Regions from separate parts of the Hymenobacter sp. FMD4 genome, predicted to be linked through region 1. Evidence: riboswitches for the same ligand, from Rfam matches in the RefSeq annotation. Region 1 holds a riboswitch; each other region holds the start of a gene.
The links. A riboswitch is a leader RNA that binds a small molecule or an ion and turns the genes downstream of it on or off. The one in region 1 is predicted to bind cobalamin.
Positions count from the first base shown of each region.

Region 2: it holds a riboswitch for cobalamin, as region 1 does, so the genes downstream of both, cobT (nicotinate-nucleotide--dimethylbenzimidazole phosphoribosyltransferase) here and AC5FXY_RS17030 (sensor histidine kinase) in region 1, are expected to answer to the same signal.
Region 3: it holds a riboswitch for cobalamin, as region 1 does, so the genes downstream of both, AC5FXY_RS01975 (TonB-dependent receptor) here and AC5FXY_RS17030 (sensor histidine kinase) in region 1, are expected to answer to the same signal.
Region 4: it holds a riboswitch for cobalamin, as region 1 does, so the genes downstream of both, AC5FXY_RS17550 (acyl-CoA thioesterase) here and AC5FXY_RS17030 (sensor histidine kinase) in region 1, are expected to answer to the same signal.

Region 1 is NZ_JBZYWH010000021.1:30,314-38,032, forward strand. Features, by position in the region: gene AC5FXY_RS17005 (YWFCY domain-containing protein) at 1-216, opposite strand, end outside; gene AC5FXY_RS17010 (relaxase/mobilization nuclease domain-containing protein) at 397-1,257, opposite strand; gene AC5FXY_RS17015 (plasmid mobilization protein) at 1,254-1,574, opposite strand; gene AC5FXY_RS17020 (ParA family protein) at 2,418-3,236, shown strand; gene AC5FXY_RS17025 (hypothetical protein) at 3,245-3,916, shown strand; cobalamin riboswitch at 4,279-4,466, shown strand; gene AC5FXY_RS17030 (sensor histidine kinase) at 4,802-5,812, shown strand; gene AC5FXY_RS17035 (LytR/AlgR family response regulator transcription factor) at 5,852-6,613, shown strand.
Region 2 is NZ_JBZYWH010000017.1:94,743-102,461, forward strand. Features, by position in the region: gene rfaD (ADP-glyceromanno-heptose 6-epimerase) at 1-85, opposite strand, end outside; gene AC5FXY_RS15505 (Dps family protein) at 357-824, opposite strand; cobalamin riboswitch at 1,160-1,355, shown strand; gene cobT (nicotinate-nucleotide--dimethylbenzimidazole phosphoribosyltransferase) at 1,538-2,641, shown strand; gene AC5FXY_RS15515 (adenosylcobinamide-GDP ribazoletransferase) at 2,638-3,438, shown strand; gene cobC (alpha-ribazole phosphatase family protein) at 3,438-4,022, shown strand; gene AC5FXY_RS15525 (ABC transporter substrate-binding protein) at 4,234-5,133, shown strand; gene AC5FXY_RS15530 (FecCD family ABC transporter permease) at 5,130-6,134, shown strand; gene AC5FXY_RS15535 (6-pyruvoyl trahydropterin synthase family protein) at 6,219-6,638, shown strand; gene lpxB (lipid-A-disaccharide synthase) at 6,798-7,719, shown strand, end outside.
Region 3 is NZ_JBZYWH010000001.1:438,213-445,931, reverse strand. Features, by position in the region: partial or broken gene AC5FXY_RS01980 (DUF5074 domain-containing protein) at 1-378, opposite strand, end outside; gene AC5FXY_RS01975 (TonB-dependent receptor) at 403-2,349, opposite strand; cobalamin riboswitch at 2,507-2,728, opposite strand; gene AC5FXY_RS01970 (DNA-3-methyladenine glycosylase) at 2,857-3,456, shown strand; gene AC5FXY_RS01965 (class I SAM-dependent methyltransferase) at 3,502-4,761, opposite strand; gene AC5FXY_RS01960 (hypothetical protein) at 4,777-5,394, opposite strand; gene AC5FXY_RS01955 (DUF4397 domain-containing protein) at 5,519-6,271, shown strand; gene ahcY (adenosylhomocysteinase) at 6,391-7,704, shown strand.
Region 4 is NZ_JBZYWH010000022.1:62,368-70,086, forward strand. Features, by position in the region: gene AC5FXY_RS17535 (hypothetical protein) at 1-322, shown strand, start outside; gene AC5FXY_RS17540 (GNAT family N-acetyltransferase) at 478-1,041, shown strand; gene AC5FXY_RS17545 (PQQ-dependent sugar dehydrogenase) at 1,162-2,523, shown strand; cobalamin riboswitch at 2,580-2,768, shown strand; gene AC5FXY_RS17550 (acyl-CoA thioesterase) at 2,948-3,334, shown strand; gene AC5FXY_RS17555 (DedA family protein) at 3,519-4,175, shown strand; gene AC5FXY_RS17560 (shikimate dehydrogenase family protein) at 4,259-5,005, shown strand; gene AC5FXY_RS17565 (TonB-dependent receptor) at 5,136-7,719, opposite strand, start outside.

The DNA.
Region 1 (7,719 bases):
CAGAAACACCACCGCCAGGGTTTTGCTTACCCAACTGGCGGTAAAGAGAAAGGTGTGCCGGGTAAAGCTGACCAGCAGCTGCTCCACCACGGCCGGAGCCCATCCCAGGGCTTTGAAAAAGCTGAAGCAGTAGTAGTAAATGTTCAGGCTCAGCAGCCCGATGGCCAGCAGGCGCATCAGCTCCATGATCTTGCGTAATCCCTTTTCGTCTTCCATCAAGTGGTAGGTTGGTTTACAGCCAACCTACCAGCTCTTCCCGCCCCGTGGGGACATTAGTTGACGAGTAGCCGAAAGAAGCGCATCAGCTGCTGCTATTGCCCGTGAACGGCATTGGCTTAAGCCTGAGCAGAGCCGCTGTGGCTCGGCTAAGGTTAGCTCGCTTGCCGCACGTTAGCCTTACAAACCCTTTCGGGGACCTCGTTTACGGACTCGGCTGGGTGCTATAGTTTCCGCAGGAACCTGGCGACTTTCAACGGGACCGGGTTTAGCCAAGAGCCGCTGGTTTGAGGTTACCTCCGCCAGTAACGCGCGCAGCTGCGCTGCCTTAAAGCCTACCTCCTGGCCTTTGATGCCGACTCCGTTCAGCTCAAAGCTAACCCCGCGCAAAGCCCCCCCTTTGTCGTGGGTATAGCGCACGGCAATTCGCTGCTTGTGCAGCAAGGCGGCCAACCACTGCTCCCCTCCCCTTTCGGCCAGGGTAAAGATTTGCTGCAGGACTTGCCGCACTTGCTCCCGTGCCGTTTCCTTTTGCGGGTCCAGATCCTTGATACTGCGGCGGCGCTCGGGGATGGGCCGCATCCCCAATTCCTGGCTTATGAGCTTGGTGATAGCCGGCTGACGGTAGAAATTATTATCCGTCCGCAGCGCGGGCCCGCCGTCGATGGGCACCCGGTTGAGGTAGATGTGCAGGTGGGCGTGCTTCTTATCGCGGTGCTCGTACACGACGACCTGGTGGCGCTCAATCGGCGCGCCAATCAACTCGCAATACCGACGCGCCGCTGCTACCTTTTGGGCCTGGCTTACGTCCTCTCCTTCCTTCCAGGAAAGCACGGTATGCCACACTGGCTTCAGCACTTTTTTGCTCCGGCTTGCAATGGCTTGCATCTCCCGGGCCATCTCAACCGGACTGCCAGGAATAACATTCGAGACGACTAGCAACAGTGCTTCCCCCGGCTCTTTTCCCTTGTCCTTTCGTTGGCCCGCCCCGTAAGTTAGCGCTCCTTCAAAGTCGCTTCCGGTGGTGGTTTTCGCAATCATACCAAGTGGCCCCGGATAACAGCCAGCGCCTGCAGCAGCTGCTGTTGGTGCTGACTAAATGCCTGGCCGGACTGCGCCAACCGTGCAAGCTGATTTAGGGAAGTGCCAATGCCCACCAGCTGCCGGCGCAGCTCGGCCGGCAATACTTCCTTTACTTCTGCGCCCATTCCTACCACCCGCAGGTAGTCGGATACTTTGTTAAACCCAGCGGCCATAGCCTTCGCCTCGATGGCTTTCTTTTCCTCGGCCGTAACCCGGAAGTGCATCTGCTGGTCGCGGGTTGTCTCCGTTGCGGCTGGTTTGATTTCTTTAATCATGCCTCTAAGAATTGCTTAACAGCCCTAACCTACGGCCAAACCCATTTTATGGCTATGTACTACGCCTGGACTAGCAAGCCAAGTTCGAGAAGCCTGCGAATCGGGCGGTGTCACTGGGGAAGCAAACAAGGTTTGTGTACACAATGACATGGCTTGCTGGTCGTTGAACGGGCCGTCAGCACGAGGACGTTGAACGATGCTAGGCTAGCGCTAAGAACGCTTCGCTGCGTCATTGCTTCTGTGCTTCAATGAAGCAAGCATGATGCTATAGCAAAATCGCTTTTGTGCCTTTTTATAAACCAGGAAAGGAGCAGTTGGTCTGAGTGCATGGTGCTTCTAAGCTTCAATACATCGTTGCTTCAATGCTTCAAGGGCTTCAAGAGATTAAGCTTATATCTAACTATAGCCTTTTCGCTTCGATGCTTCTTTGCTTCAGTGCTTCACTAAATAAACAACTGGTGCCTAACTAGAAGCATGCTTTATCGCTTCAACGTTTTTGTGCTTCAGTGCATCCATGCTTCAATATTATTTTGCTTCAATGTTTCAGTGATATCTTGCTTCATAGCTTCGTATATTTATTGCTTCACTGCTTCATATGTTCAATATATCATCGAAGCGTTAAGCGCATGAAGCAGTGAAGCACCGAGTTAATGCTTCAAAGATAAATTGCTTCTCTGCTTCGGTAGATTGCAGCTTCTGTATATCTTTGAAGCGTTGCTTCGAAGCTTCATTGTATCATATAGCAATTGAAGAACAGCACCATTGAAGTACTGCATCCGTGATTCATCGAAGCAATGCTTCACGCTTAATAAAGTCGCCGCTCCGTCAACCCGTTCTCTCTTCATGAAAAAAACTACTGTGATCGCCTTTGCCACCCAGAAAGGAGGGGCGGGTAAGTCAACGATTGGGACGCACGTAGCCTCGGCGCTCTGCTACCTCTACGGCTACAAGGTGGCCATGCTCGACTGCGACTATCCGCAGAACACCCTGCATGCCTACCGGAATCACGAGCAGCAGCTGCTGCAGTCCGACATAGCCTTTCAGGAGCGGCTGATCAAGCAAGGCGTTACCCCGTATCCCATCGGCATTTCCAGCGTGGAGAAAGCGGTGGAAGCCATCGACACCCTGGCCGAAAAGGAATTCGACTTTATTCTGGTCGATACCCCCGGTACGGTCAACGTGGTGGGCTTGAGCGAGCTGCTGGAGCGGGTGGACTACATCTTCCTGCCCATGGAGCCGGACATGGGCACCATTGCCTCCACCATGTCCTACATGCACATCCTGGGCAACTTCACCCAGGCCCAGCGCCCCGAATCGAATCTGGTCGGCTTCTACGCCTTCTGGAACAAGTTCCTCAAGGCCGAGAAGCGCACGGTGTACACCAAAACCGCCGAGCTGTTCCGCGACAAGGGCTACCCGCTGCTCAACAGCCGGGTGGAATCCCTGGTCAGCATCAAGGACAAGCGCTCCACCATGTTCCCGATGCCGGAAAGGGAATTAAGCAAGCTTGGCCTCGGCAGCCTGATCACCGAGATCCTGGAATTGGTGGTGGGCAAAGGCACGCTCACCCCGTCCGGCAAGCGCATCGACTTCACCCCCGTGGAGTACGAGCAACCCGCCCCGGTTGCCGCCACTGAAACCCTCGACGAGAACGCCCACTAACCTTCCCCATGGCCAAGAAACCAGCCGAATCGAAAGAGGCCGCCGCGGAGCGGCGCCAGCGCGAACTTGCCGCCCTCACCTCGGGCGTAGCCGCCTTTAGCCTACTGGGGGATGCGCCCAAGCCGGCCGCGCCGGCCCCGGTGGAAGCTCCCGCGCTCGTAACCCCTGCGCCCGCGGAGCCCGCGGTCGCGGCCCCGGCAGCGGCCCCGCCACCCGTGGTAAGTAAACCAGAGGAAAAAAAAGCCGCGGCTGAGCCAGCAGATAGGCCCGCCCCCGCCCAGCCAGCCGGCAAAGCCGCCGCCCAGAAGCGGGTAGGGGAGGGGCCAGCCGCCGCGCCGGCAGCCGCATCTGCTTTGGCTGATGAGGAAGACGAAGCCGAAGAGGACGATGACTTGGAAGGAGCGGAGGCCGCGCAGCCGGCGCTCCCGGCCCCGGTAGCCACGGGCGAGTTGGACCTGGCCCCGCTGTTTGTGCCTTCAGCGGAAAAGAAGGGCACCACGCTGCGCATCACGGCCGATCACCAGCAGTTCTTCACCAACCTGGGCTTTATCCTGGGCAATGGCGCCTCGGCCCCCGACATCATCCACAACATCCTCAATCGATTCCGGGAGGAACACGAAGCGCAGATCCTGAAGGCGATGAAAAAGCAGATGCGCCAGATGATGTCCCCCAAGCGGTAAAAAAGTAGCTCTCAAGCGTCGTCAGCAGACAGCTTCCCGGCAAGTAACCGTGGCAGTTCCCGTTCCCGAAGAGTGGGTGGGGTAGGGGAGGGGGCGCTCACCCGGTTATTACCGGCAGTACTCCTGCAATACCACGCAGAAACGCCTTGCTGGGCGCTGCGCCAGCGCATACAACCGTTGAAGTTTCGCCCGCAAATCCGTGGCCTGGTCCTCTGCCGAGTACCGGGCCACGGATGTTGGTTTCAAGCCTTTTATGCCCGGGCATGAGTCGTGAAAACCAGCTTTTTGAGGCCTTCAGGGCCGATGGAAGGAAACCAGCTGGACAGTAAGCCCGTATTCACCCCCCAACACGCTCTTTGCATTTTTCAATTGCCGTAGCGAGGTTTCCGGGTAATGCCGGGATTAAAAAGGAACCGTGTGAGAATCACGGACTGTCGCGCAACTGTAAGTGCCAAACCAGTTCTGGTCAACAGCATAGCCATTGCCTGCGGGTGAGAAGGCTGACGAGAATGGCACAAGTCAGGATACTTGCCCGCTACGATCGTAGACGAATGCCCTCGCAAGCAGGGGCAGACCTCTAGCTTATTGAACTGCGAAATCTGAAAGGCCCGGCTTAACCCGCTGGTGTCTCCGGGTTGCCAATACCCCCTCCTTTGCAGCTTACCCCGCTAGGCCAGCCCCTGCTGCGCAAGGCATTCGCTCGTTGCAAGAATGATGCTTCCTCATTCCCACCAAACGAAGTAGCATGCTAGTTCTAGCTTCCGCCTTCCCGCGTAAGGAAAGCGAGCACCTGCAGTTCCTGAGCGGACCTACGCCGCCCGGCATCCTTACCATTAGCTGCACTGCTGCGGCGGCTGATTTGAGTGTTCCCCGTTGCTGCTCGTTATGCCGTTGGCAGTAGTGCTACTTGGCCTGGCCCTGCTTTCGCCGCGCCTGCCGGATGCCGCCTCAGGGCAGTTCAGCCGTCTTCCGCTAGCGACCGGGTCGGCTGGGGCCCCGGCCGTCATCCAGCCCTTGCCCGCAGCAAACGGCAAGGAAAGCACTCCGCTTCCGTTGCCGGTGGATTGGCAGGCCCAGGTGCGGGAGCAGCAAATCCAACTGCTGACCCAACAGGCCCGTACGGCGGCCGCCACGGCACGGGAGCAGCAGCAGCGCCAACGCGCCCTGGCGGGGGTAGCCTGGCTGCTGGGGCTGGGGCTGGTTGCCGCGGCTCTTTGCTACGGGCGCCTGCAGCGTCAGCAAAACCTGCTGGCCCGTGCCCACCAGGAAATCAGCGCTGCCATCGCCGAAAAGGAAGTGCTGGTCCAGGAAATCCACCACCGGGTTAAAAACAACCTGCAGATTGTCAGCAGCCTGCTATCCTGGCAATGCAGCCGCTCCTCGGACCCGGCCTTGGTCGAGGTGCTGAGCGGTAGCCAGGCCCGCATCCAAAGCATGGCGCTGGTGCACGAGTTTCTGTACCGGTCCGCCAACCTGGCCCAGGTCCGCCTGGATGTTTACTTGACCGAGTTGCTGCAGTCGCTCCACCGCTCGCTGAACTCGGCGCAGAAGCCCATCGAATTAACGGCGGAGCTGGATGCCGTGATCATGGAAGCCAAAGACGCCAGCGCCTTCGGCTTACTGGTCAACGAACTGGTCACCAATGCCTACAAGCATGCCTTTGGCCCGCGGGGCCGCGGGCGCCTGCGCATCACGCTCTGCAAAAAGAAGTGCCCCTACGGGTTTCAGCTGCGGGTAATGGATGACGGCGTGGGATTGCCCGGCAGCGGACTTAAAGGCCAGGCAGAATCGATGGGCATGCACCTGGTCTCCTCGCTGGCCAAGCAGCTCAAGGCCACGGTTACGGCCACGGCCAACCACCCCTCGGGCACCTGCATCGAAGTTACCCGCCCCTGATAACGGTTTTAAAACTACTTTCTTACCACCGCGCTACCTATGTCTACCGTCCTGATTGTAGAAGACGAAATCCTGATTGCCAATGAGATTGCCCGCACGCTAAGCCGGCTGGGTCACCACCCCCTGGAGCCCGTTGATACCAGCGACGAAGCCCTGCAGGTGCTGGCCCGCCAGCCGGTGGAGCTGGTACTGATGGACATCAACATCGCCGGCGACTGCGATGGCATTGCCACGGCCTTGCTCGTGCGCCGGCAGTTCGCCGTCCCGGTGGTGTTTCTCACCGCCTGCTCGGACTACGCCACCCTGAACCGGGCCAAGCTGGCCCAGCCCTACGGCTACCTGGTCAAGCCCTTCACGGACGATTCCCTGCGGGCGCAGCTGGAACTGGCCCTCTACAACGCCTACCAGGCGGGGCCCACGGGACCCGTTACGGAAATCGCGGCGGCGGGCACCGAGGTATTGGGGCCGGCCGAGCGATGCCCCAAGTTTCGGGACTACCTGTTTGTGCGCAAAGGCTCAGGCCACGTGAAAGTGCTGCTCGGCGACATCCTTTACTTTGAGGCCCTGCAGAGCTACGTGCGCCTGCACACGACCAAGGGAAACTTCGTGTTTGACTCCACGCTCAAAGAACTGGAGCAAAAGCTACCCGACCAGTTTCTTAAAACGCACCGCTCCTACATCGTCAACCTGGACCACGTACAGGCCTACGAAGAGAGCTCGGTGCTGCTCGGCAAAGAGTACGTGCCGGTGAGCCGCTCGTGCAAGGAAGAGTTGAAGGCCCGTATTCATCTAGTAGGCTGATCAAGGCCCGGGCGGCTTAACTGCTGACCTTACCAGAAGGGTAGGTTTCCCCGGCAGTGGACTTATAAAAGGTGCCCAGGCCCCGCACTATATCAAACTAAGCGTTAGTAAAGTCACTCGGCGAAGCTCAACCGGCAGGGGGCACCCAAGTGCTGGTTAACCATCGCCAAGTCGGCGTTACCGGAGCTATCCTGCCGGGTCATCTCTGCAAGGATTTGACTGATGGTCAACAAGTTGCTAATATTTCGCTTACGACAGAGTTGAACAAGGAGTCCTGAGCAATGAGGTGGTTTGTTTTAAAGTGAAAAGTCTTCTGCATAGTACGTCTTATTATTTAGCTCACTCTTTTCCCTCGCTATTGTTCAGTAAAATGAAGGTTTCGTTTACTCACCTATTCGAAACCATACATTTTTTCACTCAGCGCTCTTTGGAAGAGACTATAGCCTATTAATATTGCAAGACTTTTAGCGGCGGCTTGCGGCCGTTGAAGAATGCTCCGCCCCCTCGTCTCACGCCTTTGCAACAGTAACCGAACCAGTACGCACCTGGAAGGCCTCTGTATTGCCCGCGTGAACCACCCTCTACGTATTCTCCGCCGCTGGTTGCAGCACCCACTTGCATGGATGCTGTCTCCCTTTGCATGCTTTGCGGCACGCTTGGCGGAGCAGGCGCAATGGCTTCCGGCAGCGGCTTGCCTGCCCTGCCATTTCCACGGAGAACATGCCCTTTGGCAACCAAGTACCTCTGGCCAGGCTCGACCTGATGTCGTCTAACCGGTTCGTTCACGTCCTGGTAATGCCTTGTTCATTTTAGTTTCTAGCCATTCAGATGCCCTGCACTGCGATTTGGGTCACAACGTCTGATGAATAAGCACTTTTCTACTTTATGATGTCTAGGTTACTATTTGCCGCGTTGGCGTGCTTTATAAGCGGATTGAAGGACACGCACGCACAGACACAAAGCCCTAACGGACCTTTTACTTGGGAAACAACAGTATTGCCACCTCCCACTGAAGCGTATCGTTTCAGCAAAGTACCGACTGAGTCCAACGTGAATGCAACTGGGCAAGTGCCGGTCAGCATACCCGTAGTTACGCTACGTACTGG
Region 2 (7,719 bases), on a different contig from region 1:
CCACTACGTCGTTGAAGCCATCGGCATTGAGCCGGCTGATCATGCAGCTGCCGATGAAGCCCGCTGCGCCCGTCACGATAATCATAAGCAGGAGTTGTGTTCTGAGCTGCGAAGTACGGAGTTTCTCGGCGCATGGCGTACTCGGGGCCTCGGGCCGGGGGATGGAAAGGAGCGAGATAGGGACGAGGCTGGGTCAGTACCACTAGTGGCGCTTCTGTAGCGTTGTTGGCTGGCTATAGCAGACGCCGGCCCAGAGCGAGAAGAATTATGCTTCATGGATCAAGTACCGTCCACGAAAAAGCCCGCCACCGGGAAGGCAGCGGGCTATTGTGGCGTTTGTTTGGCTACGTAGTGGGTTAGCCCAGCGAGGCGCTGTACATCCACACGGTTTTCTCCTGCTCGCGGATGTAGTCACTCATCAGGGCGCCAGTGCCTTCATCGTTGGCCTCGCCGGCCAGTTCCAGCAGCTCACGCTCCAGTAGCAACAAGGCCTGAAAGTTTTCCACCACCGTGCGCACCGCCGCTGAGCCTTCCGAAACATTGGTAGCTTCCTTGATGGTGGCCGTTTGTACGTAGTCGGTGAACGAGTGCAGCGGGCGGTGGCCCAGCGTCAGAATACGTTCCGCTATTTCATCGATTTTGACCAGCGCATCGGTGTAAAGCTCCTCAAACTTGGCGTGCAATTCGAAGAACTTCTCGCCCTTGATATTCCAGTGAAAGCCACGGGTGTTGATGTAGAAGATCTGGTAGTTGGCCAGCAGTTTGTTCAGCCCTGTTGCAAGTTCCTGGGACTGCGCGGAGTCTAGCCCGATTTGGTTTTTCATAGTCGATGGTTGGAATGAGTGATGTAGCGCTTACGCAACGGCTGCCGCCGCAGATTCGACCGGCATACGGACCGTGTCCGAGATAAAAGCTAGAAATGAAGGCTTCGGTTATGAACGGATGAAAGCAGCCTCCGTTACTGTCGGCCCGATTACCCTTGACAGAAGGCTTTTGCATTGAGCCGCCAGGTGTCTACCAGCAAAAGGAACCAATCAAAAGTTGAACCTCCACCTCCAGGAGCACCTAACGAGTCGCTGGAAAAATTGCTCGCCCAGCTTGCTCACACCCGTTTCAAGTAAGTTCTCCTACCTTTGACCCACTGTTTCCGGGCTAACTTCTCAGCCCGACTGCGGCAGGTGCTTAGCTTTCGGGCTGGGCTTAAAAAGGGAATCGGGTGCAAGTCCCGAACAGACGCGCTACTGTAAGTACCCATTAGCCAAGTCTTTTCACGCAAGCCATTGCTTCGATTACTGAAGCGAGAAGGCCGAAAAGACGGTACAAGTCAGGAGACCTGCCCGCCGCTGTACGGTGACGCCTTCGCGCCTAAGGCCGTCATCAGGTAAGAACCGCCGCGGCCGGGCCGCTGGTGCTGGCCCTTGCGGGCCGGGTTGGGCAGAGCCCCGCGTTTAGCCTGTGGCGGGTAGGAGAGGAGGGCGTCGCGAAGTGCCGGAGCAGCGACGTACACCGCAGGCCTTGCCTGCTTTTGCTCTCCTCAATGACCACCAACCTTGCCCAAGGTTTTACTTTTCGGCCCATACCGCCGCTTGTAGCGCCCGGCAGCGCCCTGCCCGCGGCCGTGCAGCACCGCATCGACACCAAAACCAAACCGGTGGGCGCCTTAGGTCAGCTCGAAGATCTGGCCCGCCAAATCTGCCTCGTGCAGCAAACTCTTGCGCCGGAGCTGCGCCAGCCGCACCTATTAGTATTTGCCGCCGACCACGGCATCAGCGCCGAGGGCGTCAGTCCTTACCCAGCCGAGGTAACCGGCCAGATGGTGCGCAACTTTGCTGCCGGGGGCGCGGCCATCAATGTGTTCTGCCGCCAGCACGAGTTGGCGCTGCGCGTCATCAATGCCGGCGTGGCCACAGACCTCTCCGACGTGCCCGGCCTCACCGATGCCCGCGTAGCCGCCGGCACGCGCAGCTTCCTGCACGAGCCGGCCATGACGCCCGCGCAGTGCCAACAAGCCCTGCAGCACGGCGCCGCCATCATTGATGAGCTGCACGCCAAGGGCTGCAACGTCGTCGGTTTCGGCGAAATGGGCATCGGTAATACGTCCTCGGCTGCGGTACTTCTGCGCTTGCTCACCGGCCTGCCGCTGGCCCAGTGCGTCGGCCGCGGCACCGGCCTCGACGATGCGGGCCTACAACGCAAACTTGCTATCCTGACCGAGGCCGTGGCCGCTCACCTGCAGGTGTCAGCCGCCGATCCACTGCAGGTACTGGCAACCTTCGGCGGCTTCGAAATCGCCCAGATCTGTGGGGCTATGCTGCGCGCGGCGTCCCATCGGATGCTGGTACTGGTGGATGGCTTTATCGTGAGTGCCGCCCTGCTTGTCGCGGCCCGGTTGGCGCCAGCCATACTGGAGTACTGTGTATTCTGCACCGAATCGGCCGAAGCCGGCCACCAGAACCTGCTGGCCGAGTTGAAGGCCCGGCCACTACTGCGTTTGGGCCTGCGCCTGGGCGAAGGCACGGGCTGCGCTCTGGCCTACCCGCTGCTGCAGTCGGCTGTGCGCTTCCTCCATGAAATGGCTTCCTTCGAAAGCGCCGGCGTGAGCACCGCTACTGCCGAAACCGAAGCATCCACCCTCCGATGAAAAAGTGGCTACGCACGCAGCTGGAGTTGTACCTGACGGCCCAGATGTTTTACACGCGGTTGCCCTGCCCGTCTTGGATTGGCCATGCGGAGGACATGCTCAACCGCGCCACCATCTATTTTCCGCTGATTGGCTGGCTGGTCGGTGGTGTATCGGCCCTTGTGTACTGGGGCGCGGCTTACCTCTGGGGGCCAGCTATTGGTCTGCTGCTGAGTATGGTGGCTTCGGTACTGATTACCGGCGCGTTTCACGAGGATGGCTTTGCCGACGTGTGCGACGGTTTTGGGGGTGGCTGGACCTCCGGCCGCATCCTCGAAATCATGAAGGATAGCCGCGTGGGCACTTACGGCGTGGTTGGGCTGGGCCTGCTGCTGGCTGCAAAGTTCGGTGCCCTGTACCGCGCCGATGGCCTTGTTTCTGCCATTCAGGCCTCGGTACCGGTATTGCTACTGGTCGCACACCCGCTTAGCCGCCTCACGGCTTTGAGCTTCGTATTCACGCACCAGTACGCCCGCGAAAACGACGACGCCAAAGCCAAGCCCGTCGCCAAAGCTCTCGACCGGGGCCGCTTGTTCACGGCGGCGGCTTGGGGCCTGTTGCCGCTGCTGGCCTGGGCGGCGTACGCTCAAAACCCCGGCATGCTGCTCGTGCTCCTGCCGCTGGCCATTCTGCAAATTGTGCTCGGGCGATGGTTTCAGCGCTGGATCGGAGGCTACACCGGCGACTGCCTCGGCGCCACCCAGCAATTGGCCGAAGTCGTGATTTACCTGTTTTTCACCGCCCGCATCTGGTTCTGATGGCCGCTACACTTCTCGACGTATACCTCATCCGCCACACTCAGGTAGCCACGCCCGGCCTCTGCTATGGCCACCACGACGTAGGTCTGGCCGATTCCTTCGAAGAAGAAGTGGCTGCGCTTCAAGCCAAGTTGCCGGCACCGCCTGCCGCCGGTTTCCGCGCTTTCACCAGCCCCTCCTCGCGCTGCACGCGCCTGGCCGCCGCCGTGGCTCCTTCCGCTACTCCCGATGAGCGCCTGCGCGAAATGCACTTCGGCACTTGGGAAGGCCGTCTGTGGAACGAGCTGCCCGAAGCCGAACTGACGCCTTGGATGGCTGATTACGTCACTTATGCTCCGCCCCAAGGCGAAACGTTCCAACAGCTGCAAGACCGCGCCGTGGCTTTTCTCGACGAGCTGCCTTCACTGGGTGCTACCGACCGCCCATTGCTGATTTTCTCCCACGGCGGCGTCATCCGCGCTTTGCTGGCACACTGCCTGGGTTACCCGCTGCGCAATGCTTTTCAGGTGACCATCGATTTTGCGTCCGTCACGCAGCTCACTCACCAGCATGGTCGTTGGCAGGTGCGCGGAGTGAACCGGTAACCAGTATCCTTCTACACGTTTGCTGAGCTGAGACGAATAAAAAGAACAGTCATGTCGAGCTTGTCGAGACATCTCGCGTGCTAATGGCTGAGAGTAATCTACTGGTTGAGGTTACTACCTGGCATCAACACGCGAGATGTCTCGACAAGCTCGACATGACGGTCAACGGTCACGGTTCCCCAGCTCCCTTATCGGCTACTTTTACTTTCTCATGCGCCAACTATATCCGTTGCTGCTCGGGGCCGTGCTCACGGCCTGCTCCCAATCTCCGGACGCTGCCAAAACGCCGACGTCCCAAGCACCCACTCGCATTACCGTACAGGATGACCTCGGTCGCTCCGTCACCATCCCGTCCCAGCCCAAGCGCGTCATGGCGCTGGCCGCGTCCATGACCGAAATGCTTTTTGCCGTGGCCGATACGGCTACCATCGTGGCCCGTACCCAAGCCTGCGACTACCCCGCTGCGGCGCTGCGCAAGCCTATAGTAAGCAGTTATCCGGTTGATTTCGAAGGCATCGTGGGCAAGCATCCCGACATTGTGTTCACCGTCGAAGGCATGACCAGCGCCGCCGACGCCGCCCGTCTGCAGGAACTGGGCATCCCGGTCTACTACCAGCGCTACCGCCGGGTGGAAGACATCTTCCGCGGCCTCCGCGACCTGGGCCGCATCCTTGGCCGCGAGCAGCAAGCCCGGCAACTTACCGATTCGCTGCAGCGCGAGCTGGCCAGCCTGCCCGCTACTGCCGGCCCCAAGCCGCGCGCCCTGGCCATCACCTGGCTCGACCCGATTTACGCCTACGGCCGCAATACGCTGTTTACCGACAAGATTCGCCTCGCCGGCGGCCAAAATGCTCTACAGGATTCGTTTCCGCAGCCCTATCCGGCCCTGACGCGGGAGTATATCCTGAAGCTGAACCCCGATGTGCTAATCGGCGGCCGCCTTGGCAAGCTCGATAGCACGTTCTTCCGCATGTATCCCGAGTTGCGCCGTATCCAGGCTTACCAGACGCGCCAGGTATATCCTGTCAACGGCGACCTGATGGCCCGGCCCAGCCCGCGCGTTGTCGAATCCGTACGCGAGCTGTACCAGCTGCTGCATCCTGCCTCATGAGCCGTCGTGCGCCGTTGTTGTTTGTGGGCTTGTTGCTGACGGCAGCTGTGCTGCTGGTCGTCGGTATCCGCTTGGGCAGCATCGAAAGCGCCGATTACGCCATGCTCTGGCAGGCCATTCAGCACTACGACCCCAACAATGCAGCCCATTTAGTGCTCTTCGAGTTACGCCTGCCGCGCTTGCTGTTGGCCCTGCTGGCCGGGGGCGGCCTTGCCCTGAGCGGCTACCTCATGCAGGCCATGGTCAATAACCCACTGGCCGACCCTTACTTGCTGGGTACGGCTTCCGGGGCATCGTTGGGGGCGCTGGTGGTAAGCGTGCTACTGCCCACCGCTAGCGGCCTTACACCTTGGATCCTGCCCATCGGGAGTCTGGCCGGTGCCGTCGGCGCTACACTGGTAGTTGTAGGTATCGGTTCCCGGCGCGGCCGCCTGATGCCGGCGCAGCTGCTGCTGGCCGGCGTGGCCGTTGCGGCTTTGCTTAATGCCTTGGGCGGCCTCATCATTTTCCAGGCCCAAACCGATTCTCAGTTGCGAGCCGCCGTATCGTGGGCATTCGGCAGCCTGGAGCGGGCTGGCTGGAACTTGCTAATCGGGCCAGCCATCGTGGTTGTCATCGGTCTGATGCTGGCCTGGGCGCTGCAGCGCCACCTGAACGTGTTGCTGCTGGGGGAGGAGCGTGCCGCTGCGCTGGGCTTAGACGTGAGCCGCACGCGCTGGACTTTGTTGCTTACTGCCTGCGGCATTACGGCCGGCGTAGTAGCTCTGTGCGGCCCGCTGGGCTTTGTCGGGCTGATCGTGCCGCACATCACGCGTAGCCTGCTAGGCGTCACTGGCCGACTGAATATTGCCTTCTGTGCCCTGCTTGGCGGCACCTTCCTACTAGCCTGCGACCTGCTCGCCCGCTGGCTGCATCCACCGGCCGGCCTGCCAGTCGGACTTATTACTGCCCTGTTCGGCGTACCGTTCTTCGTATATTTGCTGCGGAAAAAAGGGGCTTAGGGTCTTTGCACCGTGTGCAGCTTGGAATTATGACAGCCGCACATGCGTAAGGCCCCAAGCCCCTCAGTCTCTAAGCGTCTCCCAATGATTTACCTCAGCCGCCAGGAGCACTTCAACGCTGCCCACAAACTCTACAATCCCACGTGGAGCGAGGAGCGCAACAAGGAAGTGTTCGGGCCTTGCGCCAATGCCAACTGGCACGGCCATAATTACGACCTCATCGTCACCGTAAAAGGTCTGCCCGACCCCGAAACCGGATTCATTGTCGATTTAAAGGCGCTCAGTGTGCTCATCCGGGACCACATCATTCGCTACGTCGACCACAAAAACCTCAATCTTGACGTGCCTTTCATGGCCGGAAAGCTGGCCAGCACCGAAAATCTGGCTCTGGCTTTCTGGGAAATTTTGCAACGCGAGCTTCCAGCTATTACCAGCACGGCCCAGCTGCACTGCGTCAAGATCTACGAAACGCCCCGCAACTTCGTCGAATACTACGGCGAGTAAACCAATCAAAAATTAAGAATTAACAATTGAGGGTTATTGGTCGCAGAGCGAAATCAAGCTTTTGAGAAGTCAGGAATAATACTCCGCACTCTTGGATAGCACCGTTCGTTTGTCCACTAATTCCGGTTTTAATTCTTGATTTTTCATTCTTCATTGAGAATGAAATACTACCTCATTGCCGGCGAACGGTCCGGAGACTTTCATGCTGCCCGCCTTATGCGGGCCCTACATAAGCAGGATTCCACGGCCGAGTTTCGTTGCTGGGGTGGTGAAATGATGCAGGCCGAAGGGGGCCACATGGTGCACCATTACGATGAAATGGCCATCATGGGCTTCGTGGAAGCTGCCACCAGTATCTTCAAGTTTCGTCGCTTTCTGAAGGAATGCGAGCAGGACTTGGTGGCCAACAAGCCCGATGTGCTGATTTTGGTTGATTACGCGGGCTTCAACATGCGCGTGGCCAAAATTGCCAAGGCGCATGGTATCAAAGTCTTCTACTACATCTCGCCTAAAATCTGGGCTTGGAACCAGAGCCGCGTCCACAAGATCAAGGCCTTGGTAGATAAGATGTTCGTCATCCTGCCCTTTGAGCGGGAGTTTTACCAGCGTTTCGGCTATGATGTCGACTACATCGGTAACCCCACGGCCGATGCCGTGCACGAGCACGCTGGTACCGACGACTTCTACCAGCGCAACGGCTTTGATCCGAACCGTCCGATCATTGCTGTGCTACCCGGCTCGCGCAAGCAGGAAATCGAGGAAATGCTCTTCGAAATGCTGCGCATCCTGCCGCCTTTCCTGGATTACCAGTTCGTGGTGGCTGGCGTTTCCAATCTCGACCGCAACTACTACAATCACTTCGAGCGCATCAACGTGCGCATGGTGTTCGAGCAGACCTACGACCTGCTACGCCACGCTAAAGCGGCCGTGGTCACCAGTGGTACCGCTACCCTCGAAACCGCCCTCTTCGACGTGCCGCAGGTAGTTTGCTACCGGACCAGCGCCATTTCTTACCAAATAGGCAAAGCAGTCATTAAGGTACCCTACATCTCCTTGGTGAATCTAATTGCCGAACGTCCGG
Region 3 (7,719 bases), on a different contig from region 1:
TATGTAGCGCGGCAGTGCCCGCCCGCCGATGGTAGCTACCGCATCAAACTCGGGGAGTCGGACCACTTCTACCTTGTTGCTGTTATTGACCACGATGTAGCCCCGCTCGCCCGCTACAGTCATGGACTGCACCACGTCGCCGAGGGCACGGTTGTTTACGCGCTGAAACGGGTCTTTTTCCGACTGCCGGCTCGTGCGCTCAATCCCGCTTACCGAGCCGTTCGGCGTACCGAACTGGCCTTGATTCACCACGAAAATATCGGGCTTCAGGGTCGTGGTTACATCATCGTCATCGTTGTTGCACGAGGCCAGTGCCAAACCAGCGAGAATGGGCAGCGCCAGCGTACGTAGGCGTGCTTGCAGCGAAAAGTGTTGCATTGAAAGGAAGAGAAAATGAATGTGTTATTGCCAAACCACTCGCAGGCTCAGGGCAACGGAGCGCCCTGGCATAGCCCGGAAAGCGTAATTCTGATAGGTGGTATTCACCAGGTTGTAGCCCTGTGCCAGCGCTGTCAGCTGCCAGCCTGCTAGTCGAAATGTGTAGCCCGCCGAGGCATTGACTAAGGCATAGCTGGGCAAATAGCTCGTTGCGGAAGCATCGGTGTAGCGCAGGCCGTTCAGCGTGAGGCTGCTAATCAGCGTCCAGCCCTGCCAGTGCTGATCCACCGATAGGTTGGCAGCATGCAGCGGCACGTAGGGCAGCTGGCGGCCCACGGGGTCTTCATCGATGGTGTAACCCTGGCGTTTCTGGGCGTGCGTAAACGCGTAGCTACCCCGGGCCGTCAGGCGGTAGGCGCCCGGTTGCCAGCGCACCTGACTGCTAAACTCGACCCCCTGCGTGCGTACCTGGCGCAGGTTGCGGGGGCTCCAGTAGCCTTGGACCGGGTCAGGTGTCCATTGCACCCAGTCGTCCACCAGCAGATGATAGGCGGCTAGGTCGGCCTCGGCCGTCAGCTGTCCGTCGGCCGTCCACCAACCTTCGTAGTGCAAGCCAGCTTCGTAGCCAAAGCCCGTTTCGGGGAGCAGATTTGGGTTGCCGCCGGGGCGCCAGTATCGTTCGTTGAGGGTGGGGGCGCGGTAACTGCGTGCGGCGTTGCCTTTCAGCCACAGCTGTTGTCGGCCGCTGCCCCAAGCCTGCCACTCGGCGCCCAGTGTGGGAGCGAGGGGCGGGCGTCTGTCGGGAATCAAGGCTTGGCGCGTGTTCAGCGTCAGCCGCAAGCGCGGGCTTGGGTCGTAGCGCACCAGCCCGAAGCCAGCGAAGCGCCATTCGGTGACGGCGCCCCGGTAGCCATCCACGTCGGCCACAAACTGCTGCGCCTCGCCCCCAAACCGCAGACTCAGGTTGGGTGCCGCCTGCCAGGTATGCTCTGCTTGGGCCTGCCGGTTGTGCGTCAGCGAATGGCTGGTGCGCAGGTTATCATTGTGGTATTCGATCAGGTCGGTAAACGAGGCCACCCGAACGGCCGTTTCGCCGTGCGCATGCTGATGGCGGTAGCCCAGCATCATGCGGGCGCTCTGGTCCCACTGGCGGGCGTGGTTATTGGCCGAGCCGATGGCCGGCTGAATTTGGCGCGTGGCATCCGTCAGCCACACGGCACCCAGCAGCTCGTCGCGGCGGCCGAGGCGCACCCGCAGGTCCTGCACGAAGCTGGTCTGACGCAGGGCCGCATTTTCCTGACGGCGAAGTACTGTGCCCGCAAATTCCGGAGATTCGTATTGAAAATCGTTCTGTGCCGTGCGATGCATAAAGCCCGTACGCACACTTACGTGCTTGTCGCGCACGCTGCCCTCTACATTGAGGGCGCGGGTGCCAAAGCTGCCGACTTCCACTAAGCTGCTTAGGCGGGTGCCTTGCGGCAGCTCGCCCGGGCCAAGCACTACGGCGCCGCCCATGGCCCCGGTGCCGTACAAAGCTGCCGCCGGACCGTGCTGCACATCGATGCGGCCCACCGCCGAAACCGGTAACAGGGAAAAATCAGCCTCGCCCAGCGTCGGAAAATTCAACGAGAAGCCGTGCCACAGCACTGCCGTATGCCGCGCCGAAGTGCCGCGTAGCGCAATGGAAGCCAATTGGCCCGGGCCGTAATTTTTAAGGTAGATAGGGGAGCGGGCCGACAGCGCATCGGCGACGGTGCTGGCCTGAAAGGGCGCCAGCGCGGCGGAGTCCAGCGAGGTGAAGTGGCTGCCGGCGGCGTAACGGGCCGGGCGCAAGCCCTGCACTTGCACCGAAGGCAGCACATGCCGCGCCGTATCGGGGCGCTGAGCCCATGCGGGTATCGTTCCCGCCGCTAGCATTGCGGCCGATACCCACAACCGCCGCGGCAGTTGTTCAGGAAGAAAAGCGAACATCCGAACCAAAGTTTTCGATAGCGAAAATTTCGGTCCAGAACCCTGCAATCAGCTGGTCAGCTGCTCGCAAAGCCGAGGCAGAATCAGGCAAGAGGACCCGCAGCGGCAAGCCGGGGCCAATAACGATTCATTCTCCGCCCGTCCTCCGCAGGCGCCGAACACTGAAATGGCATAGGCAGGTCTCCTGACTTGCTTCGCGCCCGGCGGCCTTCCCATTCCTCAGGCTGCCGAAGCAGCCGTCATCGAAACAGTGGCGAAGAGAGGCCTGACGCTGGTAATGAAGCTCACAGTTGCGGGGACAGTCGCCGATTTGCACGGCATTCCCTTTTCAGCCGCGCCCCCCAATCGGGGTTTGGCCACCTATGCAAACGCAAAGATAAGCACGGATTTTTCGTATTCGCCGCATTGCGCCGCTCGTATCCCATGCTGACCGAAAGGCAAAGCCCGAGCAATACCCTGCTTGGCGTGCACGCACCAGCAGAACGCGGTGCTACGTACAGCAAGGCCATGAAACTCTCCCGCGCCTACTACCAGCAGCCCGATGTGGTGGCTATTGCCCGTGACTTACTAGGCAAGTACTTGTACTCCCTCATTGATGGGGTGCTTACCGGCGGCCGCATCGTCGAAACCGAAGCGTATGCCCACGTCAACGACCAGGCTTGTCACTCGCACTTGGGCCGTTTCACCAAGCGAACCAGCGTGATGTATGAAGCCGGCGGGGTGGCGTACGCTTACCTGATTTACGGCCGCTACACGCTGTTCAATATCATTACCAACGAATCTGGTAAAGCCGATGCCGTTCTGATTCGGGGTCTGGAGCCAACGGAAGGGTTGGATGAGATGCAGCTGCGGCGCGGCTTAGGCTCCGTTACCTCCAAGCTCACGGCCGGCCCGGGCTTGCTGACTCAGGCCTTGGGCATCAGCACCGCGCATTACGGCACCGACCTCACCGGCAACCTTATCTGGCTGGAAGACCGGGGCGAAGCCGTAGCCGACGAATCCGTACGGGTCAGCCCCCGCGTAGGAATAGACTATGCCGGCACCGATGCCGCTTTGCCTTGGCGGTTTCGCATCATGGGCAGCAAGTGGGTGAGCCCGGCGAAATAACCCATAAACCAGCGGCCCCAAACCGGGAGGGTTGGGGCCGCTGGTTTAGTTTTCAACGATGGGTTCCGGCGCCACGTGGGGCTGGTGATAAAGCCGGTCGCAGACCAACACTATCAGTCGGCCCCGCAGATCGGTAGTGGCCAGAAGGTAGGTAGTGCCACCCTCCCGGATGCCCGTGCGGTAGCGAAACTCCGCAACGGAGTCGGGAAAGTTGCGCACCGTCACGTGGGCGCGTTGCTCAGGACCAAGGTGGGCGAGGAGCTCTTTTTTGTCGTAGCGGCACAAGGCGCGGCAGTGGAAAACCCGGCCGGGAAAATCCTCGCGCAGCGTGTTGGAGGTGTAGAGGTGGCTGTGTTGGTGCAGCTTCAGCAGATTGTAGCTCGTACCGATGCTCTTAAACCCGCCGGCTTTGAGCACGGCTACGTTGGGCTCGTAGATGTAATCCTGCGGCTCCGCGTACCGGGGCACCGCTTTACTCTCGCGGGTGCGGTTGGTGCGAAAGGTCTGCTCACGCCCATCCCGCATGAGGTTTATGGTGAGGCGCTCCGGGTCCACGGCCGCCTCTTGGCCCAACTCGTACAGAACCTCTTTGCACTCGTTGTCCACAGCCACCACCCACAGGCGGCGCACCCGTCCGAGTTCTTGCACTGCCAAGTCGATATCGAGCATGGGCGACGTTTTGAGCAGCACGCGCTCGGTCTTGCGCAGCAGCAATGGCAGCAGGCGCAGCACGTCCGGCTCACAGTCGGCCAGACGAAATATTTTCTTGTCAGCCGTGTCGCGGCGGGCCGGATCGAGGTAAATCCAATCGAAGTGCCCATCGGGTTGTTCGCGCAGCCAAGCCGCGGCATCCCCCACATGCAACTGCACATTCTCAACGCCGAGCACCCCGAGGTTGTGGCGCACTACTTCCACCAGTTGCGGATTGCGTTCCACGTAATGCACTTCTTCCACCTGCTGGGCAAAGAAGCTGGTGTCCACACCGAAGCCGCCGGTCAGATCAGCTATGCGCGCGCCACGCACCAAATCAGCTTTGAAAGCTGCCGTGCGCGCCGAGGAAGCCTGCTCCACCGATAAAGCGGGCGGAAACACCAAGTCGGGATTGGCCGCCCACATCGGTAACTTGGCCTTCGCCTTTTGGCGGGCCTGAATCTGGCGTACCAACTCAGGTATAGGCAGCTCGGGATAACGCCGGGCCTGCAAAGCCAGCGTAGCGGGGTCGTCGTGCAGGTGCTCAGCTACGTATTGCCGAGCCGCCGCCGACAGCGAAAAGTCCATCACAGCCATAAAGCGCTTAAAGCGCAAAAGTAAACAGCAGAACTAGCGCAGCGTCCAGCCCACCAGCAGCTGTGGCCGGCCCATGGGGGCCGTCACACCCAGTAGGTCAGGCTTAGCGCGCTCTAGTCCCATACGGCGCGCCGCCGGTAAGGTGGCGTTGTGGGCCTCTACCGAGCGCATAAAATGCTCGTTGGTCCGGCGCGTAATCAGGGCGTTTGCCAACAGGCTGCCCAAGGCAGCGCCAATTAGCACTTTCTGATTGTTATTGAAATACTGTTGCGTCTCGCCCACCAGAATTTGGCGGCCATAAAGGCCCACGGCGCCCACAAAAGCCAGCCGCTCACCTAGGAACAGCCATTTTTGGCGGCGGTAGCGGTTGAGGCTGGCCAGCGCTTGGGCGTCGTCGGCTACGTAAGGGCGCAACCGCTGGCCAAAGAAGCCCGCACTCTTAAAATCCGGACTGTTGCCAATGGTAAACCAGAAATTTTTCTGCTGACCATTCAAACCGCGCGACGCATCTTCAGGGCTCAGCCGAATATGGTTGGCCGGCACTTTTGCCTCTTGCGCCTGAGCAGCGGTGCTCAGCCCCAAGGCCATCGGCAGTGACAAAGCAAATAGGCGGTAGCTACGCACCAAGGCAGTAGGTTGGAGAGGGGGCATGCAACAAAGATAATAGACAATCAGCCAGATAAAATCACATATCCGGGTGATGCCAAGTCAACAAAACTTCGGCCGGTTACGTTCTCAACCCCGTCACATCCAGTGTCTATTTAATCATCTTCACATGAACCACCCGCTCAAACGTTTTAGTCGCCTGCTTTTGTATGCTGCTCTGCCAGTGGCCGCTCTCGCTAGCTGCAGCAGCGACGACGACGATACTACTCCTGTTGTACCCGACCGGGGCCGGGTGCTTATTTCGCACGCCGCTGCCGCAGTCAACACCCAGGTAACGGCCTTTGTGAACGACCAGCAAGTGAGTCAGCTCAATTACGGACAAACCAGTAATTACTTGGACGTAAACGCCGGTTCGCCTACCCTGCGCATCAACAACGGCACCCAAGTGGTTTCGTCCCAGGCGCTGACCGTGGCCAAGGACCAGAATTACTCGGTTTTTGCATATTCCCCCACAGCTACTATCGGCAGTGCCGCCCTGCTCACTGTATCTGATGACTTGACGGCGCCGGCTGCTAACCAAGTGAAAGTACGCCTAGTGCATTTAGCAGTAGGGGCACCTTCGCCGGTTCGGCTCACTGTGCCTTCAGCCATTCCCGGAGCCCCCGGCACCGATGTAACCCAGGATGTGGCATTTGGTGCCGCTTCAAGCTTTGTGGCACTTAATGCCGGGTCCCTCAACTTAGGCATTACGGGCGGTGCGCCGCGTGCCCAAATTCTCAGTGTAGGAGATGGCACCGGTACCGGCACCGGTACTAAAACCTACGAAGCTGGTAAGATTTACACCATCGTGGTGCGTGGAATTAGCGGATCGGGGGTCCCCGCCGCTCAACAAACGCAGGCTGTTATTATCCAGAACAATTAGCGAATTATTCAACCGCAGACCTTTTAAAAGCCTGGGCCATTGGTCCGGGCTTTTACTTTGCTCGCTTACGCCGAACAAATTGGCTACCTTTGTAGTTGGATTGCGAAAATTCCAACATTATGGTTGAGACCAAGACCTACGTTCCTTACAAGGTAAAAGACATTTCGCTGGCCGAATGGGGCCGCAAGGAAATCCGTTTGGCTGAGGCTGAAATGCCGGGTCTGATGGCTCTGCGCGCTCAGTACGGTGCCAGCAAGCCCCTGCAGGGTGCCCGCATCGCCGGCTGTCTGCACATGACTATCCAAACGGCCGTTCTGATTGAGACGTTGCAGGCGCTGGGCGCTGAAGTGACGTGGTCGTCGTGCAACATCTTCTCTACTCAGGACCATGCTGCTGCTGCTATTGCCGCGGCTGGCACACCGGTATATGCTTGGAAAGGCATGAACGAAGAGGAGTTCAACTGGTGCATAGAACAGACGCTGTTCTTCGGTGAAGACCGTCAGCCGCTGAACATGATCCTCGACGACGGCGGCGACCTCACCAATATGGTGCTGGACCGCTTCCCCGAGCTGGTATCCGGCATCCGTGGTATTTCGGAAGAGACGACTACTGGCGTACTGCGCCTTGTGGAGCGCATGAAGGCTGGCAAGCTGCCCCTGCCCGCTATCAACATCAACGACTCGGTAACGAAGTCGAAGTTTGACAACAAGTACGGCTGCAAAGAGTCGGCAGTGGATGCTATCCGCCGCGCTACCGACGTTATGATGGCCGGTAAAGTAGCCGTGGTAGCCGGTTACGGTGACGTAGGAAAAGGTACCGCTGCCTCGCTGCAGGGTGCCGGTGCCCGCGTAATCGTGACGGAAATCGACCCGATCTGCGCGCTGCAGGCTGCTATGGACGGCTTTGCGGTGAAGAAGATGGCCAATGCCATCAAGGAGGCTGACATTGTCATTACCACCACCGGCAACTGCGACATCGTAACCGAGGAGCATTTCCGTGCGCTGAAGGATAAGGCCATCGTCTGCAACATCGGTCACTTCGACGATGAAATCGACATGGCGTGGCTGAACAAGAACTACGGCCACACAAAGGACACCATCAAGCCGCAAGTGGACCTGTACACCATCGAGGGCAAAGAGGTTATCATCCTCGCCGAAGGCCGTCTGGTAAACCTGGGCTGCGCTACGGGTCACCCCTCGTTCGTAATGTCGAACTCGTTCACCAACCAGACGCTGGCTCAACTGGAGCTCTGGCAGAACCACGGCAGCTACGAAAACAAGGTGTACACCCTGCCCAAGCACCTCGATGAAATGGTAGCCCGTCTGCACCTTGCCAAAATCGGCGTGGAGCTGGACGAACTGAACGACAAGCAGGCTCGCTACATCGGTGTACCGGTGGAAGGCCCGTTCAAGTCGGATCTGTACCGCTACTAAGAGACGCTTAGATTT
Region 4 (7,719 bases), on a different contig from region 1:
GCTTTGCTTGGTGTTCTTATACGGAGCGACATCTTATCAACTGCTGCTGCATCTGCGGCCTGTGCTCCGACGCTGGTATGCAGTAGCCACGATTGGGTTTGCTGCCATTTATACCTTTGCCGATAAGTCAGCAAAACCGGAAAACGCCAACGAGAAGCGTGCCTTGGCAGTTATTGCCAATTCGCCTGCGTCGGTGGTACAAGTTGATTGTCCCGTACTATCGTGGGAAAAGATCAGCCACCCCCGCGACTCAAATGTGCAAGCGGAAATGCTGTACGCTTGGGGAATTGTCAAAGAGAAGAAGTTATTCTACGAGCGTTAGTAGCTGCGCTTGTCTCATACTTCTGGCTAAGTAGTGAGGAGCAAAGAATTTTAAACGCGCTGTATCTGCAGCCTCTTAAGGCTGGGCTTCGACACGCTTGTCTACATTCGCGCGCAAGTGGAGCGCTTGCTTCGCTGGGCTTTACCCTGCTACTCATGTTGCCGCCGCTGACCTCCTTGCCCGAACTGTACACGCCGCGGCTGCACATGCGTCGCCTCGTGGCGGCCGATGCCCCCGCTCTGCTCCGGCTGCGTTCCGATGAGCAGGTAATGCGCTACTTAGACCGGGAACCGACCACCACCCTGCAGCAGGCGCAGGAGTTGATTGAACTGATAAACCAAAACATTGAGCAGGGTAAAGGGCTTATGTGGGGCATCAGCCTGCTGGGCCAGCCCGAGCTAGTCGGCACCATTGGCCCGTGGAGCATCGCAGCCGAGCACTACCGCGGCAAAATAGGCTACCTGCTGAGCCCGCACTTGTGGGGCCAAGGGCTCATAGGTGAGGCGTTGGAAGAAACGTATCGGTTCGCATTCGAAGAAGTGGGGCTGCATAGCCTCGAAGCCAATGTGAACCCCGACAACGCTGCCTCCCGCCGGTTGCTGGAAAAGCACGGTTTTGTGCAGGAAGCCTATTTCCGGGAAAACTTCTATTACGCGGGCCGTTTTCTGGACATGGTTGTTTACAGCCGGTTGGCGCCGGCCCGAAACGCAAGCAACTAGGCGGTGGACAGTAGCTGGCGTGGCGGGCGGATTCTGGCGCCGGCTACGCATAAGCAGCCGACAACCTGTTTGCCCTGAGTGAGTATTAAAGCGGGTTTACGATCAGACCGAAACCCGACCATGAAACACTTGCCGCACTTACTGCTGACGGCTGCCGGAGCCTTGCTCATCGGCTGCAGCCAGCAGCGCTCTGATACCGCCGATACCCAAACCGATCCGCAAGCCAACGGCCAGACCGGCGCCGTTCCGGCCGAGCCGCAAGGTACGACCGGGCAGGAAGTCCAACTGCCTGAACCGTACGCCACACCTTCTGAAATCAAGTTCAGCAAAGTCATTGGCTGGCCAGCGGGCAAGACGCCCACGGCACCGGCTGGCTTTACCGTTACGGAGTACGCCCGCGACCTGCAAAACCCGCGCTGGGTATACATCGGGCCCAACGGCGACGCTTTTGTGGTGGAGTCTAACACGGTGCCGCGCACCTCTACGGCCAAGGGCGAGAAAAAGGAAGGAATGAAAGAGTCGCGCTCCATTCGCGAAACCAGCGCCAACCGCATTACCCTGTTCAGGGATGCCAACAAAGACGGCAAGCCCGAGCTGCGCGAAACCTTCCTGATCGATCTTAATCAGCCTTTCGGCATGACCATCGTGGGCAATTATTTCTACGTGGGCAATACCGATGCTGTGCTGCGCTTTCCGTACCAGCCAGGCCAGACTAAAATCAGCGGCAAAGGGGAGAAGGTGCTCGACCTGCCCGTGGGTGGCTACAATAACCACTGGACCCGCAACCTGCTGGCTAACGCCGACGGCTCCAAGATTTACGTGTCCATCGGCTCGGCTTCCAACGTGATGGAACGCGGCGAGGAAGAAGATCGGGGCCGGGCTCTGATCATGGAAATTAACCCAGATGGCTCGGGCAAGCGCGTGTTTGCCAGCGGCCTGCGTAATCCCGTGGGTATGGACTGGGCGCCCGGTACAAAGGTGCTCTGGACGGCCGTCAACGAGCGGGACGAACTTGGCGACGACCTCGTGCCCGACTACCTGACCAGTGTGCGCGAAGGCGGCTTTTACGGCTGGCCTTACGCGTATTTCGGACAGAAGGAAGACCCGCGCCGCAAAGGCGAGCGGCCCGATCTGGTCGCGAAGTCCATTGCACCAGATGTAGCCCTGGGGCCTCACACGGCTTCATTGGGCCTGGCCTTTTACAACGCACAATCTTTTCCGGCGAAGTACCAAGGCGGGGCCTTCATCGGGCAGCACGGCTCCTGGAACCGTTCGGAGTTTTCGGGCTACAAAGTCGCCTTTGTGCCTTTCAGTGGCGGAAAGCCTAGTGGGGGCATGGAGGACTTCCTGACGGGCTTTATTGCTAATCCGGATACCCGTGAGGTGTATGGCCGGCCTGCCGGCGTAACCGTGGCTCCAGATGGCGCCCTGCTCGTGGCCGACGACGCCGGCAACCGCGTCTGGCACGTGGCCGCTCGGTAACGGTAAGCCACAAGTATCCCGGCTAGGCGCTATACTTGCGGCCAGTTCTTTGTCATCCGCAACTGCCGTAGAAAGGTTGCTGCCACTCGGCAGCATTAAAAAGGAACCGTGTGTAATTCACGGGCTGACGCGCAACTGTAAGTAACACAATCAAGGAAAGTCACTTAGGTCCATTGCCGCCGCGCGGTGAGAAGGACGGCCTTCCCGTTACGAGCCAGGAGACTTGCCTACCTACGATGCGACGCGTGCTTTCGCGACTTAGAGCCACCGTCGAATACAGAGGAACGGTGTGCCCTGGGCCCAACAAGCGCAGGAGCAAGGCGGCCAGTGCCTGCCTGCGCGTCCGATGATATTCGATGAGGGAAGTAAGCCCCGAGGTCCGCCCCAAACGCAGGTGCGGGCCTCACCTTTTTCCTTTTTTTCGATGACCGACGTCGCCCAACGCATTGCCCACGCCGAAACCCGCATTTTCAAAGCGGTATTTCCCAGCACCACCAATCACTATGACACCTTGTTCGGTGGCACGGCCATGCAGCTCATGGATGAAGTGGCTTTCATTGCCGCCACCCGGTTTAGCCGCAAGCGCATGGTTACTGTCTCCTCCGACAAGATTGACTTCCGGATTCCCATTCCAGCGGGCACCATCGTCGAGCTGATCGGGCGGGTTTCGCGCATCGGCACCAAAAGCCTCGATGTGCAGGTCGACATCTTCACCGAAGAAATGTATTCCGATTCGCGGCACCACGCCGTGGCCGGTACGTTCACCTTCGTGGCCATCGACGAGCACAAAGTGCCCATCAGTGTGCTGTAATTCCTGTGCGCCTCCTTGCCAGCCTAGTGTGGCCGCGCTGATTGGCGGCGTAAAACAGCCGATAATTTGACGCTGGAGAGGGGCTGTTTGCCGTTTCGAAGCCGATGATAAGCCGCAGGTTACGCCCTTGGATGACGAGCCTTTGCAGGATAGGGCTTTACTTTGCAGGATAATCTCTGCACGCATGGAAATACTTAAGGACTTCATCGACATCGTCCTGCACCTCGATAAACACCTGGCCGAGCTGATTCAGCAATACGACGTCTGGACCTACGCCATCCTGTTCCTGATCATCTTCGTCGAAACCGGCGTAGTGGTGCTGCCCTTCCTCCCCGGCGACTCGTTGCTGTTTGCGGCCGGCTCGCTGGCCGCGCTGCCCAACAGCCCGCTCAACGTGACGCTGCTGATCCTGTTGCTCATTGTGGCCGCCGTGCTCGGCGACACGCTCAACTACCACATCGGCGACTACATCGGGCCGCGGGTATTCCGGCGCGATTACCGCTTCCTGAAGCGAGAGTACCTGATCCGCACGCAGGAGTTCTACGAAAAACACGGTGCCAAAACCATCATCATCGCCCGCTTCGTGCCCATCGTGCGCACGTTCGCGCCTTTCATCGCCGGCGTGGGCACCATGAGCTACGGCAAGTTTCTGTCCTACAACCTGGTAGGAGGTGTAATCTGGGTAACGTCGCTGACGGTGGCCGGCTACTTCCTCGGTAGCATCGAGTTCATCCAAAAAAACTTTGGCTTGTTCACGTTGTTGATTATAGCCGTGTCGGTGTTGCCCGTGGTCATAGAATTCCTGAAGCAACGTTTCGCCTCGGCTCCGCGTCAGGCGTAGTTGTACATTAGAAAGTAGAAAACCGTCCCGGCTATTTGGCGGGGACGGTTTTTTTTGTTTTTTCGGGGTAAAATCCGTTGTCTATGCCTCGTGAATTCGGTCTTATTGGTCGCTCTTTGACGCATTCTTTTTCGCCGGCTTACTTCACGCAGAAGTTTGAGCACCTAGGCCTGACCGACTGTACGTACGAGCCATTCGAACTAGAGCACATCCGCGACTTACCGGCCCTGGTAGCCAGCCGGCCTGACCTTACCGGGCTCAACGTCACCATTCCCTACAAGGAGCAAATCATGCCTTACCTCGATGGGCTGGACGCCTCGGCGGGGCGGGTAGGTGCCGTCAACGTCATTCAGTTTGATGCGGACCGCCGGCTCATCGGGCACAACACCGATTACGTGGGGTTTCGCGACTCTTTGCAGCGTTTTTATCCGTTGCGTGGCGAACCTGCTTCGGCGCTTATTCTGGGTACCGGTGGGGCGGCCAAGGCCGTAGAAGTGGCCTTGCGGGAGCTGGACATACGCAGCTGGTTTGTCTCGCGCGACGAGCTGGCTTTGGGCCTCACCTATGCCGAACTGAGCCCGGACTTGGTAGCCGCGCATACGCTCATCATCAATACTACCCCGCTCGGCACCTACCCGCGCGTGGACGAGTACCCGCCCATTCCCTACGAAGCCCTCACGCCGCAGCATTACTTGTTTGATCTGGTATACAATCCCAGCGAAACCGAATTTATGCGTCGGGGCCGCGCTGGCGGCGCCCAAACGCAAAACGGCTTCGAAATGCTTTGCCTGCAAGCCGAAGCCGCCTGGGCCATTTGGAACCGGGGATGACGGGACAGACGATGAGGTAACGTGAATTGAGGTACCGAGAAAAAAGAACCGGCCCGGCTGCGAGAGCAGCCGGGCCGGTTTGCTGATGCGGACGAGCTACGAATGTGTAACCTGTCACTCATTACCTGGTTTAGTTACCTCCCTGGCCACCGCCGCCTTCGCCGGCCTTTTGGTCGTCGTTGCGGATGCTGCGGCTCGGGCGGCGCGGCTTATTCTCCAGCTTGCCGAAGCGGTAGCTGAAGGCGCCCCGTACGCCGCGGTTAAACACGTACGTGGTGTTGGTGGAGCTAGATCGGCCGTTGTCGAAGTCGTTCACCAAGCGGATGTTGCGCGAGAAGGGGTTGTCAGCGTTCAGCGTGAAGTCGGCCTTACCCTTTAGCAGCTCCTTCCGCAAGCCGATGGAGTACATCTGCCAGGGCGAGTTGCGACCTTGTAGCTGGATGCGCGGCGAGTTCAGCATGCCGAAGAACTGCACGCTGAGGCCTTTCTCAAACTTATAGCCCGAGTTGATATTGGCCGAGTACACAAAGCCCGAGTTGCTGCCCCGCTGGCCCAGGTCTCGGAGGGTACGGCTGTAGAGGTACACGTAGAACATGCTTACGTTGCCGCTGATGTCCCACTTCGGTAGCGGCTTGATCGAGCCGAAGAAGTTGGCGCCGTAGGTTTGGTTTTGGGCTACGTTGCCAAAGGTCGAGATGACGCGGCCTTCAGCATCTGTATTATACACCCGCTCGATGGCGTTGTTGGTCTGCCGCGAGTAGAGCGAAATATTGATGGTCGACTTCTTGACGAAGGCGTTCCAGTTCAACTCGTAGTTGTCGGTGAATTCGGCATCGAGTTCCGGGTTACCCTGCGAGATGTTGCGCGGGTCGGCTTCGTTGCGGTAGGGGTTTAGGAAGAACACGCTCGGGCGCTGAATGCGGCGCGAGTAGCTCAAGCGCAGCGACGAGCCGGGCTGTTTGAGGTTGCGCGTCAGGGCTACGTTGGGCAGCACGTTGGTAAACGTCAGCTTGAAGGGCTGGTCCTGGCCTTCGAAGTCGCCGTTCAGATCGGTACGTTCCACGCGGGCGCCCAGCCGCACATTGTATTTTTTGCCCAAGCTGGTACCGTAAGTACCGTACGCAGCCATTACGTCTTGGTCGTAATCGTATTTGTTGGTGAGGCGCGGGTCTTCGCGCAGCACGCCATCGGGGCCGGTGCGGCTCACGCGGAAGTCGCTGGTCACCGTCCGCTGGATCATTTTACCGCCGACTTCTACTGTTTGCTTATCCCCGATAGGATGCACGTAGTCGGTTTGCAGGGTTGTTTCGAGGTTGCGAGCCGTGTTGGGGCTTTCTTCCTCGAAGGCAATAACATCGGGCTCGGTCAGCGAAAACTGGTCGAGCTCATAGCGACGCGTGTTGCGGTTGCGGTTGTGCTGGCCCAGTACCGTCCACTCGCGGCGGCTGTTCTGGCCAAAGCTGCGCGTGTAGGTGCCCGTCAGGTCGTAGCTCTGCATCTGAAACCGCTGCTTAAAGTCGCGGGTATAGTTGCCCAGTTGCTGATTGCGCGGATCAACGGAGCCTTCGTCGAGGGTGTAGGTGTTGAAGATGTTCGCTTCGTTGCGGTTGCGGAACAAGTTGCCGTTCAGCGACAAGCTCACGGCGTGGTTCGGCGCCGGTTCGTATTCCAAGCCAATGCGGGCGTTGCCGCCGCCGCCTTGCGCCCGGCCCTCGTTGCGCTGGGTCAGGCGGCCAATAGTACCCTGATTCAACGTATTGCGTACGTCACGGTCTACACGGTCGACGCGCTGCTCGCCGGGGGCATAGAAAGCCCAGCCATTCATGGCCGACGACAGCCCCAGTTTTCCTTTGCGGGCGTTCAGGGCAAAGTTGCCGTTGGAGTTACGCGTACCCACGGCCACTCCCACGTTGCCGTTGATGCCCTGCAGGTTATTTTCCTTCAACACAATGTTGATGATGCCAGCCGAGCCCTCCGCATCGTATTTGGCCGAAGGCGAGGTAATCACCTCTACGTTCTTGATCTGGTCGGCGGGCAATTGCTTTAGTGCTTCGGCTACGTCGCCGGCCACCACAGCCGAGGGCTTGCCGTTGATGAGCACGCGCACGTTGCCGGAGCCGCGCAGCTGCAGGTTGCCATCGGGGTCTACGCTTACCATCGGGGCTTTGCGCAGCACGTCGGCGGCGGTACCGCCCTTGTTGGTGTTGTCCTGGGCGGCATTGTACACCAGGCGGTCGGGCTTGCTTTCCACCACGGGTCGTTCGCCGGTCACCGTCACTTCGCCCAGCTGCTTGGCTTCCGACTTCAGTGCTACCGTGCCCAGGTCGAGGCTCATCTTTCCCTCTTCCAGCGTCACGGGCTGTATTTGACTGCCGTAACCAATAAAGCTGATCGACAAGCGGTAGGAACCCGCCGCTAGGCCTTTCAGCGTGAAACGGCCTTTGTCATCGGCCACGGTGCCGTCGAGGGGCTGCTCGCCAGTGGCGGGCAACAGCGCCAGGGTAGCAAATTCCACGGGCTGCTTGGTAGCAGCGTCTACCACCGTGCCGCTGATGCGGCCGTTGCCGCGCGGGGTCGGGGTAGAGATTACCGCCGGTTTGGTGCCCGGAGTGGCGGGGGCACCAGGGGCTCCCGTTGGAGCTCCAGCGGGTGGCCCGGCCGGCCGCGGGGCTGGCGTTTGCGCGAGGGCATTGCCAGAAAGCAGACTGGACGAT